One region of the Streptomyces sp. LZ34 genome, then DNA from elsewhere that is predicted to be linked to it. Evidence: riboswitches for the same ligand, from Rfam matches in the RefSeq annotation. Region 1 holds a riboswitch; each other region holds the start of a gene.

Region 1 (6,100 bases):
ACGGTGCCACCGTCGGCCTGGTGGGCTACGGGGCCATCGGCCGGATCGTCGCCCGCGTGCTGCGCGCGTTCGGCGCCCAGGTGCTGATCGCCGACCCGTACACCGACCCCGAGACCGCCCGCGCGGACGGTGTGGTCCCGGTCGAACTGGACGAACTCCTCGCCCGCAGCTCCGTGGTGAGCCTGCACGCCCGGCTCACCCCCGAGACCAAGGGGCTCATCGACGCCGACCGGATCGCCCGGATGCGGCCCGGAGCGGTCCTGGTGAACACCGCGCGCGGCGGTCTGCTGGACTACGCGCCGCTGCCGGAGGCGCTGCGCTCCGGCCGCCTGGGGGCCCTCGCCCTCGATGTGTACGACCTCGAACCGCCGCCCGCCGACTGGCCGCTGCACTCCGCGCCCAATGTCGTCACCACCCCGCACCTCGCCGGCGCCACCCGGCAGACCGCCCACCGCGCGGCCGCCATCACCGCCGCCGAGGTCGGCCGCTACGCGCGCGGCGAGAAGCTCGCGCACCCGGCGAACCAGCCGACGAACCAGCCCACGGACTAGCCCGGCCAACAGCCCAGCCACCAGCCACCCCGCAGTCGACGCCCCCAAGGAGGGCCGTACGCATGAGCACCGTCCTCGGAGTCGATGTCGGCACCTCCGTCACCAAGGCCGTCGCCTTCGGCCGGGACGGCAGGTCCCTGGCCGCCGCGAGCCGCCCCAGCCGGCTCGACCGCCTGCCCGGCGGGCGGGTTGAGCAGGACCTGGAGGACGTGCTGCGCACGGTCGCCGAGGTGGTCCGCGAGGTGACGGCCACCCTGGCCGCGACAGGCCGGGCGGCCCCGGTCGCGCTCGCGCTCACCGGGCAGGGCGACGGGCTGTGGCTGCGCGACGCGGCGGGCCGGGCCGTGCGCCCGCCGATCTCGTGGATGGACGGGCGGGCGAACGACACCGTGGCCCGCTGGGGCGAGGACGGCACCATCCGCGAGCTCTACCGGCTCACCGGCTCCGGGGTGTTCCCCGGCTGCCACGCGCCGCTGCTGCGCTGGCTGGCCGACCACGAGCCGGAGGCGCTGGCGCGCGCGGAGGTCGCGGGCTACTGCGTGGACGCTGTGGCGCAGCGGCTCACCGGCGTCATCGGTGTGGACGCCTCGGACGCGTCCATGCCCTTTCTGGACGTGACCACGCGTGAGTATGTCCCCAAGGCCCTGGAAGCGTGTGGAATCGCCGAATACGCCCGGCTGTTGCCGCCGCCCGCCGCGCCCGACACCGTACGGCGGCTGGACGAGGCGGGCGCGAAGCTGCTCGGGCTGCCGGCCGGACTGCCCGTCACGGCGGGCCCGTACGACCTTCCGGCGTGCGCGATCGGCAGCGGGGTCGAGGAGGTGGGCGACGGCCTGCTGATCGTCGGCACCACGCTGGCCAGCCAGGTCCTCACGGACAGCGCGCGGATCGACCCGGCCGCCGACCCGGCGGGCATGTGGCTGTGCGTGCCCGACCGGGACCGCTGGCTGCGCGGCATGCCCGCCATGGTGGGCACGGCGGCCCTGGAGTGGGTCCTGGAGTTCACCGGGGCCACCACCGCGGATCTGGACGCACTCCTCGCCGACAGCCCGCCGGGGGCGCGCGGGGTGACCGCGCTGCCCTTCCTGTCCGACGCGGGCGAGCGCGCCCCGTTCGTGGAGCCAGCCGCGCGGGGCCGGTTGGACGGGCTGACGCTCGCGACGACACGCGCGGACGCCGTACGGGCCGCCTGCGAGGCCGTGGCGTATGCCGCCCGCCACTGCCTGGAGGCCGCGGGGCTGACGGCGAGCCTCGCGGCGTGCGGGGGCGGCACCCGGTCCGCCGCCTGGACCCAGCTGTTCGCGGACGTCCTCGGGCGGCCGGTGCGCATCCCCGACGAGCCCGAAGTGGGGGCGCGCGGCGCGGTCGCGGTCGCCTGGCGGGCGCTCGGCGACCCGGTGGACGCGACACAATGGCGAGCCGATTCGCGTACTGTCGTACCGGACGCGGACCGCGCCGAGGCATACGAGCGCGGCTACGAGGACTACCGGGCCAGGCTGGCCCGTACCCTCGCGGAGTGGCGGGCAACGGCGCCCGCTTAACGGCGGCCAGGCACCGCGCCAGGCCCGAAGCGGGCCCATGGCCCGAGGCGGGCCCATCCCGGGACCGCGCCAAGCCTGTGCCAGGCTCACGCCTGACCGCCCGTGCCGGACCCCTGCCAGGGCCGTACCGGACCCGTACGGGACCCGTGCCAGGCCTGGCTCAGGGCCGCGCCAAGTCCGGCACTGAATAGCACATTCGTACGAAACACTCCACCTCGCGACACAACATGTGGGGGTGCGTGCGCTCGCCACCACAAGATGTATGCTCATGCTCGCTGTCGCCGCAGGGGAATCCGGTGGGAATCCGGAACTGTCCCGCAACGGTGTACGCGTGCGCTTTTGCGTACCCGCAAGTCCGAGGACCTGCCGCCGACAGCCGTCTCATACGTCCGGGCCCCGCGGGTTGGGCCGGTGGACGCTGCGTGGTACGCCGACCCAACCCCTGGGGCCCGGCATGCCCGTACGCGCCCATCGCGCACCACCCGTGAGGCCCCAAGCCGAGCGAGGGAGAGCACTTCAGTGACCATCGCGCCAGCCGATCCGGTTTCAGAGGCAGCGGCTATTCAGGCAGCGGGCGACGCGCCCGGGACCGCCCTGCTGCGGACCCTGACGGAGCTCACCGTCGACCTGCCCGCCACCGACCCCGGCAAGGTCGCGGCCGCCGCCCTGCGCGGCCGCCATCCCGGCTCGGACGAGGCGGAGTTGCGCACCCTTGCGACCGAGGCGGCGGCCGGGCTGATCGCCGAGGAGCCGGAGTACTCGAAGCTCGCCGCGCGGCTGTTGACCCTCGCCATCGCCGAGGAGGCGGCCGGGCAGGGCGCGGTCTCGTTCTCGGCCTCGGTGGCCGTGGGACACCGCGAGGGCCTGATCGCGGACGGCACCGCCGAGTTCGTGACCGCCCACACCGCCCGCCTGGACGGGCTGGTCGAGCGGGCGCTGGTCGACGGCGCCGACGACCGCTTCGGCTACTTCGGGCTGCGTACGCTGCACAGCCGCTATCTGCTCCGCCACCCGATCACCCGCCAGGTGATCGAGACGCCGCAGCACTTCCTGCTGCGGGTGGCCTGCGGACTGGCCGAGGACCACTCGGAGCGGGCGCTGGACGACGTCGCCGAGCTCTACCGGCTCACCAGCACGCTGTCGTATCTGCCCAGCTCCCCCACCCTGTTCAACTCCGGCACCCGCCACCCGCAGATGTCGTCCTGCTATCTGCTGGACTCGCCGCTGGACGAGCTGGACTCGATCTACAACCGCTACCACCAGGTGGCGCGGCTCTCCAAGCACGCGGGCGGCATCGGGCTCTCGTACTCGCGCATCCGCGCCCGCGGTTCGCTGATCCGCGGCACCAACGGGCACTCCAACGGCATCGTGCCGTTCCTGCGCACGCTCGACGCCTCCGTCGCCGCCGTCAACCAGGGCGGCCGGCGCAAGGGCGCGGCCTGTGTGTACCTGGAGACCTGGCATGCGGACATCGAGGAGTTCCTGGAGCTTCGGGACAACACGGGCGAAGAGGCCCGCCGCACCCACAACCTCAACATCGCGCACTGGATCCCGGACGAGTTCATGCGCCGGGTCGAGGCCGACGCCGACTGGTCGCTGTTCTCGCCGGTCGACGCGCCCGCGCTGGTCGACCTGTGGGGCGAGGAGTTCGACGCCGCCTACAAGAAGGCCGAGGCGGCGGGGCTGGCCGTCAAGACCGTCCCGGCGCGCCAGCTGTACGCCCGGATGATGCGCACCCTCGCGCAGACCGGCAACGGCTGGATGACCTTCAAGGACGCCGCCAACCGCACCGCCAACCAGACCGCCGAGCCCGGCCGGGTCGTGCACTCCTCCAACCTGTGCACCGAGATCCTGGAGGTCACGGACGACGGCGAGACGGCCGTGTGCAACCTGGGGTCGGTCAACCTGGCCGCGCACCTGGGCAAAGACGTCGGCGACGGGGAGGAAGTAATGGACTGGGAGCGGCTGGACGCGACCGTCCGTACCGCCGTCACCTTCCTCGACCGTGTGGTGGACATCAACTTCTACCCCACCCAGGAGGCCGGGGCGTCCAACTCGCGCTGGCGGCCGGTGGGTCTGGGCCTGATGGGCCTCCAGGACGTCTTCTTCCGGCTGCGGCTGCCCTTCGACTCGCCCGAGGCGCAGAAGCTGTCCACCCAGATCTCCGAGCGCATCATGCTCGCGGCGTACGAGGCGTCCTGCGCGCTCGCCGAGCGCCACGGCCCGCACCCGGCCTGGTCCGCCACCCGCACCGCGCGCGGCGTGCTGCACCCGGACCACTACACGGACGCGGTGGCGACCTGGCCCGAGCGGTGGGCGGCGCTGCGCGAGCGGATGGCCGAGTCCGGCATGCGGAACTCCCTCCTGCTGGCCATCGCCCCGACCGCGACCATCGCCTCGATCGCGGGCGTGTACGAGTGCATCGAGCCGCAGGTCTCCAACCTCTTCAAGCGCGAGACGCTCAGCGGTGAGTTCCTCCAGGTCAACTCCTACCTGGTGAACGACCTCAAGAAGCTCGGCGTATGGGACGCCCAGAGCCGTGAGGCGCTGCGCGAGGCCAACGGCTCGATCCAGGACTTCTCCTGGGTGCCCGAGGACATGCGGCAGCTGTACCGGACCGCGTGGGAGGTCCCGCAGCGCGCCCTGATCGACATGGCCGCCGCCCGGACCCCGTACCTCGACCAGAGCCAGTCGCTGAACCTCTTCATGGCCTCGCCGACCATCGGCAAGCTCAGCTCGATGTACGCGTACGCCTGGAAGCGCGGCATCAAGACCACGTACTACCTGCGCTCGCGCCCGGCGACCCGGATCGCTCAGTCTGCCCGCGCGGCCGCCCCCGCCACCGTCCCCATCCCCGCGCAGCAGGCGCCCGCCGACCCCGAGGTCATCGCCTGCTCCCTGGAAAACCCCGAGTCCTGCGAGGCCTGCCAGTGACCACCGCCCCCGAACGCACCAAGAACCTCCTGGACCCGGGGTTCGAGCTCACCCTGCGGCCGATGCGGTACCCGGACTTCTACGACCGCTACCGCGACGCGATCAAGAACACCTGGACCGTGGAGGAGGTCGACCTCCACTCGGACGTCGCCGACCTCGCCAAGCTCTCCCCCGGCGAGCAGCACATGATCGGCCGCCTGGTCGCCTTCTTCGCGACCGGTGACTCGATCGTCTCGAACAACCTGGTGCTCACCCTCTACAAGCACATCAACTCGCCCGAGGCGCGGCTGTATCTGTCCCGGCAGCTCTTCGAGGAGGCCGTGCACGTCCAGTTCTATCTGACGCTGCTGGACACCTACCTCCCCGACCCGGACGACCGGGCCGCCGCGTTCGCCGCGGTGGAGAACATCCCGTCCATCAGGGAGAAGGCGGAATTCTGCTTCCGCTGGATGGACTCGGTCGAGAAGATCGACCGGCTGGAGACCAAGGAGGACCGCCGCCGCTTCCTCCTCAACCTGATCTGCTTCGCGGCGTGCATCGAGGGCCTGTTCTTCTACGGCGCCTTCGCCTACGTCTACTGGTTCCGCTCCCGCGGCCTGCTGCACGGCCTGGCGACGGGCACCAACTGGGTGTTCCGCGACGAGACCATGCACATGAACTTCGCGTTCCAGGTCGTGGACACGGTCCGCGACGAGGAGCCCGACCTCTTCGACGACGAACTCCAGAAGCAGGTCACCGACATGCTGGCGGAGGCCGTCGAGGCCGAGCTGCAGTTCGCCCGCGACCTGTGCGGGGACGGGCTGCCGGGCATGAACACCGAGTCGATGCGCCAGTACCTGGAGTGCGTCGCCGACCAGCGGCTCGCCCGCCTCGGCTTCACCCCGGTCTACGGCTCGGAGAACCCGTTCTCCTTCATGGAGCTGCAGAACGTCCAGGAGCTGACCAACTTCTTCGAGCGCCGCGCCTCCGCGTACCAGGTGGCGGTCGAGGGCTCGGTCTCCTTCGACGACGACTTCTGAGCCGGCCCCGGCACCTGCGGCGCGGCGCCCCCGGGACCTCCCGGGGGCGCCGCGC
Region 2 (6,100 bases), 4.5 Mb from region 1:
TTCGAGAAGAAGGTGCGCGCCGCGGTCGCCGCCGGCAAGGTGACCTTCAAGTTCCGGCACCGCGTCGACGAACTGGTGACGACCGGCGGCGTGGTCACCGGCGTGCGCGGCGCGGTCCTGGAGCCGAGCGACGCCGCCCGCGGCAAGCCCAGCTCCCGCACGGTCATCGGCGACTTCGAACTGCGCGCCCCGGTTGTGGTCGTCACCTCCGGCGGTATCGGCGCCAACCACGACCTCGTCCGCCAGAACTGGCCGACCCGCCTCGGCACCCCGCCGAAGTTCATGGTCACCGGTGTCCCCGCGCACGTCGACGGCCGGATGCTGGCGATCACGCAGAAGGCAGGCGGCCGGATCGTCAACCCCGACCGGATGTGGCACTACACCGAGGGCCTGCGGAATTACGACCCGATCTGGCCGGGCCACGGCATCCGCATCCTGCCCGGCCCGTCCTCGATGTGGTTCGACGCCACGGGCAAGCGCTTCAACAGCCCGGACATCCCGGGCTACGACACCCTGCACACCCTCAAGTCGATCACCGACTCCGGCTACGACTACTCCTGGTTCGTCACCACCCAGAAGATCATCGCGAAGGAGTTCGCGCTCTCCGGCTCCGAGCAGAACCCGGACCTCACCAACAAGAACATCTGGCAGCTGCTGTCACGTATCTGGCAGACCCCCGAGCCGATCGAGAGATTCAAGAACAAGGGCGCCGACTTCGTCGTGGCCTCGACACTGGCCGAACTCGTCACCGGCATGAACAAACTGACCGGCGACAACCTCATCGACCTCGCCGACCTCAAACGGCAGATCGACGCCCGCGACCGGGAGATCGACAACCCCTACACCAAGGACGTCCAGGTCATGGGCATCCGCAACGCCCTCGCCTACCCCGGGGACACTCTCAGCCGCACGGCCTCCATCCACAAGATCCTCGATCCGGGCGCCGGACCCCTGATCGCCGTACGTCTGAACGTCCTCACCCGCAAGACGCTCGGCGGCCTCCAGACCGACCTCTCCGGCCGCGTCCTGGACACGGCCGGGAACCCCGTGCCCGGTCTGTACGCGGCCGGAGAGGTCGCGGGCTTCGGCGGCGGCGGAGTCCACGGCTACCGCTCCCTGGAGGGCACCTTCCTCGGCGGCTGCCTCTTCTCCGGCCGCGAGGCGGGGCGCGCCGCCGCGGAGGCGACCGCAACCTGAGGCGGGCCTCGGTGGTCAGCGAGGCGGGAGTGTGCCCAGGAAGCGTATGTGGGGGCGGTCGTCGGGGCCGGTGCGGGTGACGGTGGCCCGTACGCCGTAGACGTCGGCGATGAGGGCCGGGGTGAGGACGTCCTGCGGGCTGCCGCAGGCCACCACGCGGCCCTGCTTGAGGACCACGAGCCGGTCGCAGTACATCGCTGCCAGGTTCAGGTCGTGCAGGGCGACGACGCTGGTGAGGCGGAGTTCGGTGATCAAGGTCAGCAGGGCGAGCTGGTGCTGAATGTCGAGGTGGTTGGTGGGTTCGTCCAGTAGCAGTTCCCGCGGCTGCTGGGCGAGGGCGCGGGCGATCTGGACGCGCTGGCGTTCGCCGCCGGAGAGGGTGTGCCAGGGGCGGCCGGCCTTGTCGGTCAGCCCGGTGCGGGCCAGCGCGGCACCGACGGCCTCCTCGTCCTCGGGCGAGGCGGGGGCCCAGGCCCGGCGGTGAGGGACGCGGCCGAGGCGTACGACCTCGAGGACGGTCAACGCGACCTGGGTGTCGGCCTGTTGCTCGACGACGGCCACACGGCGGGCGACCGCGCGGCGCCCCACCTGCTCCAGTGGGCGGTCGTCGAGAGTGACGGTGCCGGAGGCCGGCGTGATGACGCCGGCGAGCAGGCGCAGCAGCGTGGATTTGCCCGAGCCGTTCGGGCCGAGGAGGCCGGTGACGGTACCGGGGCGTGGGGTGAGGCTGACCCCGTCCAGGATCGGCGTGCCGCCCGCCGTGTAGGTGAGCCGATCGGCGCGCAGCCCGGCGCCGTCAGCGGTGCCGGTCATCGCGGACTCCTGGTCCGGTACAGCACGAGGACGAACGCCGGGACGCCGATCAGCGAGGTCACCACGCCCACCGGCACCTCCTGCGGGTCCAGGACGGTACGGGCGAGGGTGTCGACCCACACCAGGAACACCGCCCCGGCCAGAGCGGTGGCCGGCAGCAGCCGCGTATGGCCGGGTCCGGTGAGCGCGCGGGCGGCGTGCGGCAGTACCAGGCCGACGAAGCCGATCGCCCCGGCCGAGCTGACCAGGACGGCCGTCAGCAGGGCGGTGGCGCACAGCAGCACCAGCCGGGTGCGGGCCACGTTCACGCCCAGCGAGGCGGCCGCCTCCTGCCCGAACGCGAACGCGTCCAGCTGTCCGGCGCGCCCGGCGCACACCAGCAGCGCCGCCACCAGCGCCGCCGAGCACACCCCCACATCCGTCCAGTCGGCCCCGCTGAGCGAGCCGAGCAGCCAGAACAGCACCCCGCGGGTGGTCTCGGCGTCGGCCGCCGTCATCACGACGAAGGAGGTGAGCGCGGAGAACAGCTGCATGGCCGCGACGCCGGAGAGCACCACCCGGTCCGTGGTGCCGCCGAGAGTGTGGCTGAGCAGCAGCACCAGCGCGAAGGAGCCAATCGCCCCCAAGAATGCCCCGCCCGACACGGACATTGCCCCGCCTCCCGCGCCGAGCACGACGACCACGACCGCGCCGGTCGAGGCCCCGGACGAGACGCCCAGGACGAAGGGGTCGGCGAGCGGGTTGCGCAGCAGGGACTGCATCACCGCCCCGCACACGGCCAGTCCGGCGCCGCACACGGCCGCGAGCAGGGTGCGCGGTAGTCGCAGGTTCCACACGATCCCGTCCCGGATGGGTGTCAACTCCGCCTTTCCCCAGCCGAGATGGGCCGCCACCGTCGCCCATACGTCACCGACCGCGATGTCCGCCGGGCCGATGGTGATCGCCACGGCGATGGAGACGCACAGCAGCGCGAGACCGGCCGCCCACAGCAGCGCGCGGCGCAGACCGCGCACCGCTGCCGGCGCGGCCGAGGACAGGGCGGTGCTCATCCCTCGAGGCCGTACTCGCGCAGCGCCGCCGACACCTTCTCGATGCCCTCGACGGTCCGGATGGTCGGATTCATGGCCTGCCCGGACAGCAGCACGTACCGCTTGTTCTTCACCGCGGTCAGGCTCCTCGTGACCGGGTCGGACTCCAGGAACTCGATCTTCTTCGCCGCGGTTTCGGCCGTCTGCTGCTTGCGGGTCAGGTCGCCGATGACGAGGATGTCGGGGTCGCGGTCGGCGACGGTCTCCCAGTTGACCTGGGGCCACTCCTCGTGGGTGTCGTCGAAGGCGTTCTTCGCGCCGAGTTCGCGGGTGATGATGCCGGGGGCGCCGCAGCAGCCCGCCACGTACGGGGACTGGGAGTTGGCGAACCAGTACATGACGGTGACATCCCGGGCGTCGAGGCCGGAGGTGGCCCTCTTTACCCGGGCCTTGAGATCGGCGACGAGCTTCTCGCCGCGCTCCTGCACGCCGAAGATCCGTGCCAGGTCGGTGACTTCGCCATAAACCGCGTCCATGGTCAGCGGCTCGGTGCGCGCACCATCGCCGTCACCGCTGTTGTCCTTGCCGACGCAGTCGGAGGGGGAGAGGTAGGTGGCCACGCCGAGCTTGTCGAACTCCTTCCGCGGGGCCACACCGCCCTTGCCGAGTGTGGAGGCGAAGGAGGAGGCGACGAAGTCGGGTTCGGTGTCCAGGACTTTTTCGAACGAGGGGGCGTTGTCGGACAGCCGCTTCACCTTCGCGTTGGCCTTCTCCAGCCCTTTCGCCACCGGGTCCGTCCAGGTGGCGGTACCCACCATACGGTCGGCGAGCCCGAGGGAGAGCATGATCTCGGTCGTACCCTGGTTGAGGGAGACCGCCCGCTGCGGAGGTTCGTCGACGTGGACCTTCTGCCCGCAGTTGTCGAGAGTGACCGGATAGCCGGCGGACTTGCCCTTGGCCGGGCTCGCCTCGGCCGACGGGCCGGAGGAACCACCGCAGCCGGTCAGCAGCAGGGCACCTGCCAGGAGCGGGACGGCATGACGGAGAGGGCGTGCGAGCGGCACGGAGCTTCCTTCGGTGTCGAGGGCTCTTGCGCGAAGCCCGGTCGTACAGTGCTCCCCCGGCCGTTTTCCGGTGTCGGAGGCCGCCAGCAGGTCTTCGGGCTCGGGGTCAGCCGGAACGAGGCGCCTTCCCGGACCGCGATCGCCGTCCAGTGGCCGATGCCCCGCCCGTCGCCCTCACCGCTGCGCGTCAGCTCCGGATTCACACCGGATTCCCTGACCCGTGCACGCACGTGTACGTACATGGGTACGACTGGCCCCGGCAAGCTACCACACGCGCCTCACGCCCCTGCCGGCGCGAGCACCACTGACTTCCCCCCTGGCATGGCGGCGATCCGCACCTGGACGCGCTCGCGCGTGGCGAACGCCTTGTCCACTGGGTCGCCCCCGCGCCCGCCGCCTGTATAGGCTGGCGGTGCAGCTGGTTCGCCCTGTCCGCCAGGCAGGCGCGTCGCAAGAGGGAACCCGGTGGGAATCCGGGACTGCCCCGCAGCGGTGAGCGGGAACGACCGCCGTCATCAAGCACTGGGCCCGGAGAGCCGGGTCTGGGAAGCGACGGCCAGTAGGTGCCTCGTACGACAGGTCGTACGTCACGAGGCGCGCCTGCGAGTCCGAAGACCTGCCACTGCCCGTGTGCGATGTGCGCGCACGGAATCTCGGTGACCTCGAGGGCGGGTCGGCGGCACGGTCGAGCACCCCCAGCGGGTCTCGCCGCCTTCGCCATCCCTTCGCCCTCGTCCCGTCCCGGGAAGTCGAAACGAGTGCTCGCGAAGGAGAGTTCCGTGACAACCAAGGCCGCAGCCATGGCAGCCCGGGCCACCGTGTACGGCTACCCCCGCCAGGGGCCGAACCGGGAACTGAAGAAGGCGATCGAGGGCCATTGGAAGGGCCGGGTCACCGCCGAAGGCCTGCGTGAGGTCGCGGCCGGTCTGCGCCGCGCCACCTGGCGGCAGCTGGCCGATGCCGGTATCCACGAGGTGCCGACCGGCGACTTCTCGTACTACGACCACGTTCTGGACACCACGGTCATGGTCGGTGCGATCCCCGCCCGCCACCGTGCCGCCGTCGAGGCCGACCCCCTGGGCGGTTACTTCGCGATGGCGCGCGGCACGCAGGAGGCGGCGCCGCTGGAGATGACCAAGTGGTTCGACACCAACTACCACTATCTCGTGCCCGAGGTGGGCCCGGACACGGTCTTCGCGGCCGACTCGACCAAACAGGTCGCCGAGGCGCGTGAGGCCCTCACGCTCGGCCACACCCCGCGCCCGGTCCTGGTCGGCCCGGTCACCTATCTGCTGCTCGCCAAGCCGGCCCCCGGCGTCGCCGCTGACTTCGAGCCACTGACCCTCCTGGACCGGCTGCTCCCGGTCTACGCGGAGATCCTCACCGATCTCCGCGCGGCGGGCGCGCAGTGGGCGCAGCTGGACGAGCCCGCCCTCGTCCAGGACCGCACCCCGGCCGAACTGAACGCCGCAGCCCGCGCCTACCACCACCTCGGCGGCCTCACCGACCGCCCGAAGCTGCTGGTGGCCTCCTACTTCGACCGGCTCGGCGAGGCCCTGCCGGTCCTGGTCAAGGCCCCTGTCGACGGGCTCGCTGTGGACTTCACCGGCGCCGCTGCCGCGAACCTTGACGCACTCGCCGCCGTCGGCGGCCTGCCCGGCAAGCGCCTCGTCGCCGGCGTCGTGGACGGCCGCAACGTATGGGGCAACGACCTGGAGAAGTCGCTGTCCACCCTCGGCACCCTCCTCGGCCTGGCTGACCGGGTCGACGTCGCCGCCTCCTGCTCCCTGCTGCACGTCCCGCTCGACGCCGCCGCCGAGCGGGACATCGAACCCCAGATCCTGCGCTGGCTGGCCTTCGCCCGGCAGAAGACCGGTGAGATCGTCACCCTGGCCCGCGGCCTGGCCCAGGGCACGGACACCATCGCGGCCGAACTGGCGGCCAACCGGGCCGATCTGGCCTCCCGAGCGGTCTCCCGCATCACCCGCGACCCCGCCG
Region 3 (6,100 bases), 4.8 Mb from region 1:
GGCAGCAGCCCGAGCCCCTCCACCGTCCCGGCCCGCGACTCGACCTCGTCCTCGATGCGCTCGCCGAGCATCTGGAAGCCGCCGCAGATGCCCAGCACCGGCCGGCCCTCCGCCGCCCGCCGCGCGATCGCCGCGGCCAGACCGCGCCGCCGCAGCCACTCCAGCGCCCGTACGGTGCCGCGGGTGCCCGGCAGCACCACCAGATCGGCGTCGGCCAGCTCCTCCGGCCGGTCCACGAACCGAACGACCACGCCGGGTTCGGCGGCCAGTGCGTCCACGTCCGTGAAGTTCGACATGAGCGGCACGGCGGCGACCGCGACCCGCAGGATGTCCGCGCCGTGCGGCGGCGCGACGACGCTCTCGCGCACCGCCCCGCGCAGCGACACCCGCAGCCCGTCCTCCTCGTCGATGCCGAGCCCGTGCGCGTACGGCAGCACGCCCATGGTCGGGCGGCCCGTCAGGCCGTGCAGCATCTGAAGGCCTGGCTCCAGCAGGGTCACATCGCCGCGGAACTTGTTCACCAGATAGCCCGCGACAAGCCGCTGGTCGGCCTCGGAGAGCAGCGCGGTCGTGCCGAAGAACGACGCGAAGACGCCGCCGCGGTCGATGTCCCCGACCACGACGACCGGCAGCCGGGCGGCCCGGGCGAGACCCAGGTTGACGATGTCGGTTCGGCGCAGATTGATCTCGGCGGGGCTGCCCGCGCCCTCGCAGATCACCGCGTCATGGGTGCGCCGCAGCTCGGCCAGGCACTCGGTGACGGTCCCGAGCAGCGCCTCCCGCCGCCCGCCGGGCAGCTTTTCCCCGGGGGACGCCCCTCCAGACCCCCCGAAATACCCACGCGCACTCAGCTCGCCCACCGGCTTGCCCAGCAGCACCACTTGGCTGCTGCGGTCGCTGCCGGGCTTGAGCAGGACGGGGTTCATCAGCGCGCTCGGCTCGACGCGCGCGGCGGCGGCCTGCATGGCCTGGGCGCGGCCGATCTCCGCCCCGTCGCGGGTCACGAAGGAGTTGAGCGACATGTTCTGCGCCTTGAAGGGCGCGACGCTGACGCCCTTGCGGCTGAGCCAGCGGCAGATCCCGGCCGTGACGACGCTCTTGCCCGCGTCCGAGGTCGTACCCGCGACGAGCAGCCCGCCGCCCGGCCCGCCCTTCGCACCCGCGCCCCCGCCGTGTATTCCGCTCATCCGTAGTCCCTCCCAGCGGCCACGGGCCGCGCCGTCGCCGGGCCGCCCGACCAGCCCGCGCCGAGTGTCCGCATGGACCGTGCCCAACGGGCCCGCGCGCCATGTGAGGCACGCGCGGCGCGTACGGGCGCGGCGCCGGGCCGCGCGACCGGGGGCGCGACCGTACGAGCCGCCCGCAGCGCCCCCACAGCCAGCCGGGCCGTGACGGACGCGCCGAGCGCCAGGGCGCCGACGCGCCGCGACAGCCGTACCGCGCGCTCGATGTCGGCGGCCTCGACCGGCCGCCCGCCGGGGTTGAGCACCGGCCGGTGCTCGACGCGGCCGCCGTACGCGAGGGTGCCGCCCAGCCGTACGCCGAGCGCGCCCGCGAACGCGGCCTCCACAGGGCCCGCGTTGGGGCTCGGATGGCGGTGGCCGTCGCGCCGCCAGGCGCGCGACGCGCCGCGCGGATCGGGCCCGGCCAGGACGGCCAGCGCCGCGGTGAGCCGCGCGCCGGGCCAGCCGGCCAGGTCGTCCAGCCGGGCCGAGGCCCATCCGAACCGCCGGTAGCGCGGCGACTTGTGACCCACCATCGCGTCCAGGGTGTTGACGGCCCGGAAGCCGACCAGGCCCGGCACCCCGCCGACGGCCCCCCACACCAGTGCGCCCACGACGGCGTCCGAGGTGTTCTCGGCGACCGACTCGACGACCGCGCGCGCGATCTGAGGCCCGTCCAGCGCCTGCGGGTCGCGCCCGCACAGGTGCGGCAGCCGCCGCCTGGCGGCGTCGAGGTCCCCGGCGGCCAGCGCGCCGCCGACGGCGCGCGCCTCCCGGCCCAGCGTCGTCCCGCCGAGCACGGCCCAGGTGGCGGCGGCGGTCAGCAGGGTCTGCGCGGCGGGGGAAGGGCGCCCCAGGGCGGGGCTTTCCGAGGCAGTACTGCCCGAGGCGAGGCTTCCCAACGCGGGGCATCCCAACGCGGGGCCTCGCAGGGCCCGTACGGCGCGCACCGACAGAACAGCGCCCGCGGCCACGCCGCCCGCGCACAGCGCGGTGTAAAGAGCCCCGGATCCGCGGTGGTCGCGCCACAGCAGCCGCTCGACGGCCAGGGCGGCGCGCCCGAACGCGGCCACGGGGTGGCCGCGGCGCGGATCGCCGAGGGCGAGGTCGCCGAGAAAGCCGAGGGCGGCGCCGCACGCGTACGAGGCGTGATCGGCACGCATCGTCAGTCCGCCGTCTTGCCTCGGCGCGTCGGGATGTGGCGAAGGGGCCGCGGGTGGGGCGGCGGCGGCATGGCGGTGCCGGGCATGGCGGTATGTCCTCACTCAGGGTCCGCGCCCTGGTTCGACGTGACCGGCGGTGAGAGTCTCCTGGCTCCCGGATCCGCGCTTCTCCCGGTCTTCCAGCCTCCGTGTGGACGGCCGTGACTCGTACAGGTGATGGGAGAGCGCTCCCCGGTGACAGTGGCGGGACCGCGCCGGATTCTCACCGGCTTCCTCTCCTGCCGCCGTTTGGCTCCGGAAGTCCACCATGGGCCGCGAATGGCCGTCAACTCGCGAATGCCCCACCCTGCGTGAGTGTGCCGAGGAGCACATGCCACGGCCGCCGGGCGGTCCGCGCTGGTCGGCGCGTTCCGGCCCGGCGGCCGTGGGTGGGTCGAGCGGGTCAGGCCACGATCAGATTGATGCCGTACACCACGGCCGCCGCGCACAGTGCGAAGCAGGCGTACGCGCCGGCGCGCGCGGGGTTGAAGGCCGCGCCCGCCGGGGCCGAGGTGCCGGAGGGGGTGGCGGCGGCGGTCGGGCCTGCCTCCGCCTGCCGCGGCTTGCGGGAGGTGCCGAGGATGCCGAGGGTGAAGACGCCCACGAAGCCGACGGTCACCGCGAGGCTGATGCCGAAGACCTGGCCGAGAGCCGCCCAGTCGATGCTCATCGCGTTACTTCCTTAGCTGGTGCTGCCGGTGGCCGCGGATGCGCCTGCCGGGGTGGCGGAGGAGGCGGAGGAGGAGGCGGAAGCGGCAACGGCGGGGGCCACCGGCCCGGCGGGCGGCGGGGCCACGGACTGGAGGGCGGCCGTGACGACGCCCACCGGCTCGGCCGGCGCCGTCGCGGCCTCGTTGACATCGTTGACGTTGGTGTGGTCGACGGGCTTGCGGCGCGAGGCCGCCCAGATCCCGGCGCAGGCGGCGACCGCGAGCACGGCGACCGCCGTGACGCCCCAGTCGCCCTGGTCCGCCAGGAGTGCCGCGCCGCCCGCGACGAGGCCCGCGGCGGGCAGGGTGAGCACCCAGGCGAGGACCATGCGGCCCGCGGTGGACCAGCGCACCACGCCGCCCTTGCGGCCGATCCCCGCGCCCATCACGGAACCGGAGCAGACCTGGGTGGTGGAGAGCGCGAAGCCGATGTGGGACGAGGCGAGGATGACGGTCGCGGCGCCGGTCTGGGCGGCGAAGCCCTGCGGCGGCTGGATGTCGGTGATGCCCTTGCCCATGGTGCGGATGATGCGCCAGCCGCCCAGGTACGTACCGAGGGCGATGGCCAGCCCCGCGGAGACGATGACCCACAGCGGCGGGTCGGAGTCGGGCGCGACCGCGCCGCCGGTGATCAGTGCCAGGGTGATCACACCCATGGTCTTCTGGGCGTCGTTGGTGCCGTGGGCGAGGGAGACCAGCGCGGCCGAGGCGATCTGCCCGGCGCGGTAGCCCTTCGCGGTGTCCTGGGGGTCGCGGCCGCGGGCCAGCCGGTAGGTGAGCCGGGTCGCGACCAGGGCGGCGATTCCGGCCACGAGCGGCGCGGCCACGGCCGGGATCAGGACCTTCATGATGATCTTGTCGCTGTTGACCCCGTCCATGCCGACGGAGACCAGGGTCGCGCCGATGAGGCCGCCGAAGAGGGCGTGCGAGGAGCTGGAGGGCAGTCCGGCCAGCCAGGTCAGCAGGTTCCAGAGGATCGCGCCGACCAGACCCGCGAAGATCACTTCGGGGCGGACTCCGGAGCCCTCGTCGATGATCCCTCCGGAGATCGTCTTGGCGACCTCCACGGAGAGGAACGCGCCGACGAGATTGAGGACCGCCGACATCGCCACGGCCGTCCGGGGACCGAGAGCTCCCGTGGAGATGGTGGTGGCCATGGCATTGGCCGTGTCGTGGAAGCCGTTCGTGAAGTCGAACACCAAGGCCGTGATGATCACGATCCCAATGAGAAGCGTGATGTGTTCCATCGAACTCCTTCGTGGGGGAATGCGATCCCCGAACTTGGCGGCACGGAGCGCCACCAGGTCGCTACATTCTGTGGTGCAATGCAAGTGCCAGGCCCCCTCTTTTGAGAGGGGAGGAGTCGCACACCCGGGCCATCGGTTCGACAACCAACGCGTGCCTCACGACCGTAAGGACATGGGGTGAACGGAAGGTGAACTGGGGTGGGCTCGGGGGTGACGCGGCTGAGGGAGTGGAGCGCCGAAGCCCCGCGCACCTCCCGCCCTACCTCCCCGTGCCCCTCTCTGCCATGATCGGCGCCCGGAGGTGAGGGACCGTGACGGAGCCGGAACCGGAACCGGAGACCGCGCGACCGCTGAGGGTCGGGGAGCGGCCGGAGCTGCGGGAGGCCTGGGAACGGGTGGTGGAGACGGCCCGCAGGACGGTCGCCGACGGCCTGGTCGTCGGCACCTCGGGCAATGTCTCGGCCAGGGTCGGCGACATCGTGCTGGTGACCCCGAGCGGCGTCCCGTACGACCGGCTCGGCCCGGGTGACGCGGTCGGCGTCGACCTGGACGGGCGCCAGGTGATCGGCGAACTGGCCCCCACCAGCGAGCTGCCCATGCACCTCGCGATCTACCGCGGCACCGACGCCGCGGCCGTCGTCCACACCCACGCCGTGCACGCCACGGCGGTCTCCACCCTGGTCGACGAGGTCCCCGCGATCCACTACATGACCTGCGCCCTCGGCGGCCCGGTGCGCGTCGCGGGCTACGCCCTGTACGGCACCGACGAGTTGGCCCACAAGATGCTCGACGCGCTGCGCGACCGCACCGGCTGTCTGCTGCGCAACCACGGCACGGTCGTCCACGGCGCCACGCTCGACCAGGCGTACGACCGGACGGCCCAGCTGGAGTGGATGTGCCGGGTCTGGCTCACCGCGGCCGCCGTCCCCGGGTACACCCCGGCCCTGCTGTCGCCCGACGAGCTGCGGCGCGCCGCGGGCAAGCTCAGCGGCTACGGCCAGCCCCGCTGAGCCCCGGGCCCGGCCGGGCCCCGGGCCCGGCGCACCGCCCCCGGACCGGCGGGTCGATCACCCGGCCGGGCACGCCCGCTGGCTTGCGGCGGCCTCCCCGCTCACACTGAGAGGGATGCGCCTGCGGACGAAGGCGGTTGTGGCCGCCACCACGATGCTCAGTGTCGGCGCGGCCGCGGTGGCGGCCGGGCGGTACGCCAGCGACGCTGCCCTGAAGCCGGGCCCCGGCCGGCCGCTGCCGCACGACCCGCGGCTCACCGTGCACGCCACCGAGGCCGGCCGGATCACCCTCACCCGCAGCCTCGCCTCGCTGCGCCCCGGCACCTACGGCCTCGCCGGCGCCGCCTGCCACGCCGTCGTCGGCCCCGTCATCGAGGACGCCCCGCACCCCGCGGACTGCGTGGTCCGCCGCCTGGAACGGGTCACCTACGGCACCCTGGCCCCCGGCACCCGCGTCCGCTTCACCCCCCAGGTGCACACCGGCAGTCCGCGGGACGCGCTCGGGATCGACCACGCCGATGTCGATGTGCCCGGCGAACTGGGCGTGCTGCCCGCCTGGTTCATACCCGGCGACCGCTCCGCCTGGGTGATCACCGTGCACGGCCTCGGCACCACCCGCGAGCACCCCATGGTGCTCATGCCGTTCCTGCACGAGCGGCGGTTCCCGCTGCTCGGCATCGCCTACCGCGGCGACCCGGGCGCCCCCCG

The links. Region 1 has a riboswitch for cobalamin ahead of ACWY4P_RS19015 (ribonucleoside-diphosphate reductase subunit alpha). Riboswitches for the same ligand answer to the same signal wherever they lie in the genome.
Region 2: another riboswitch for cobalamin. It lies ahead of ACWY4P_RS01420 (ABC transporter substrate-binding protein); the one in region 1 lies ahead of ACWY4P_RS19015 (ribonucleoside-diphosphate reductase subunit alpha).
Region 3: another riboswitch for cobalamin. It lies ahead of ACWY4P_RS41545 (cobalamin biosynthesis protein); the one in region 1 lies ahead of ACWY4P_RS19015 (ribonucleoside-diphosphate reductase subunit alpha).

What each region holds. Positions count from the first base shown of each region.
Region 1 is NZ_CM132680.1:4,843,498-4,849,597, forward strand. Features, by position in the region: gene ACWY4P_RS19005 (2-hydroxyacid dehydrogenase) at 1-551, shown strand, start outside; gene ACWY4P_RS19010 (FGGY family carbohydrate kinase) at 614-2,092, shown strand; cobalamin riboswitch at 2,354-2,477, shown strand; gene ACWY4P_RS19015 (ribonucleoside-diphosphate reductase subunit alpha) at 2,612-5,026, shown strand; gene ACWY4P_RS19020 (ribonucleotide-diphosphate reductase subunit beta) at 5,089-6,045, shown strand.
Region 2 is NZ_CM132680.1:297,810-303,909, reverse strand. Features, by position in the region: gene ACWY4P_RS01435 (FAD-binding dehydrogenase) at 1-1,197, shown strand, start outside; gene ACWY4P_RS01430 (ABC transporter ATP-binding protein) at 1,213-2,010, opposite strand; gene ACWY4P_RS01425 (FecCD family ABC transporter permease) at 2,007-3,059, opposite strand; gene ACWY4P_RS01420 (ABC transporter substrate-binding protein) at 3,056-4,102, opposite strand; cobalamin riboswitch at 4,171-4,372, opposite strand; cobalamin riboswitch at 4,504-4,740, shown strand; gene metE (5-methyltetrahydropteroyltriglutamate--homocysteine S-methyltransferase) at 4,882-6,100, shown strand, end outside.
Region 3 is NZ_CM132680.1:9,651,956-9,658,055, forward strand. Features, by position in the region: gene ACWY4P_RS41540 (cobyric acid synthase) at 1-1,187, opposite strand, end outside; gene ACWY4P_RS41545 (cobalamin biosynthesis protein) at 1,184-2,386, opposite strand; cobalamin riboswitch at 2,508-2,708, opposite strand; gene ACWY4P_RS41550 (hypothetical protein) at 2,829-3,095, opposite strand; gene ACWY4P_RS41555 (anion permease) at 3,108-4,382, opposite strand; gene ACWY4P_RS41560 (class II aldolase/adducin family protein) at 4,733-5,392, shown strand; gene ACWY4P_RS41565 (alpha/beta hydrolase) at 5,508-6,100, shown strand, end outside.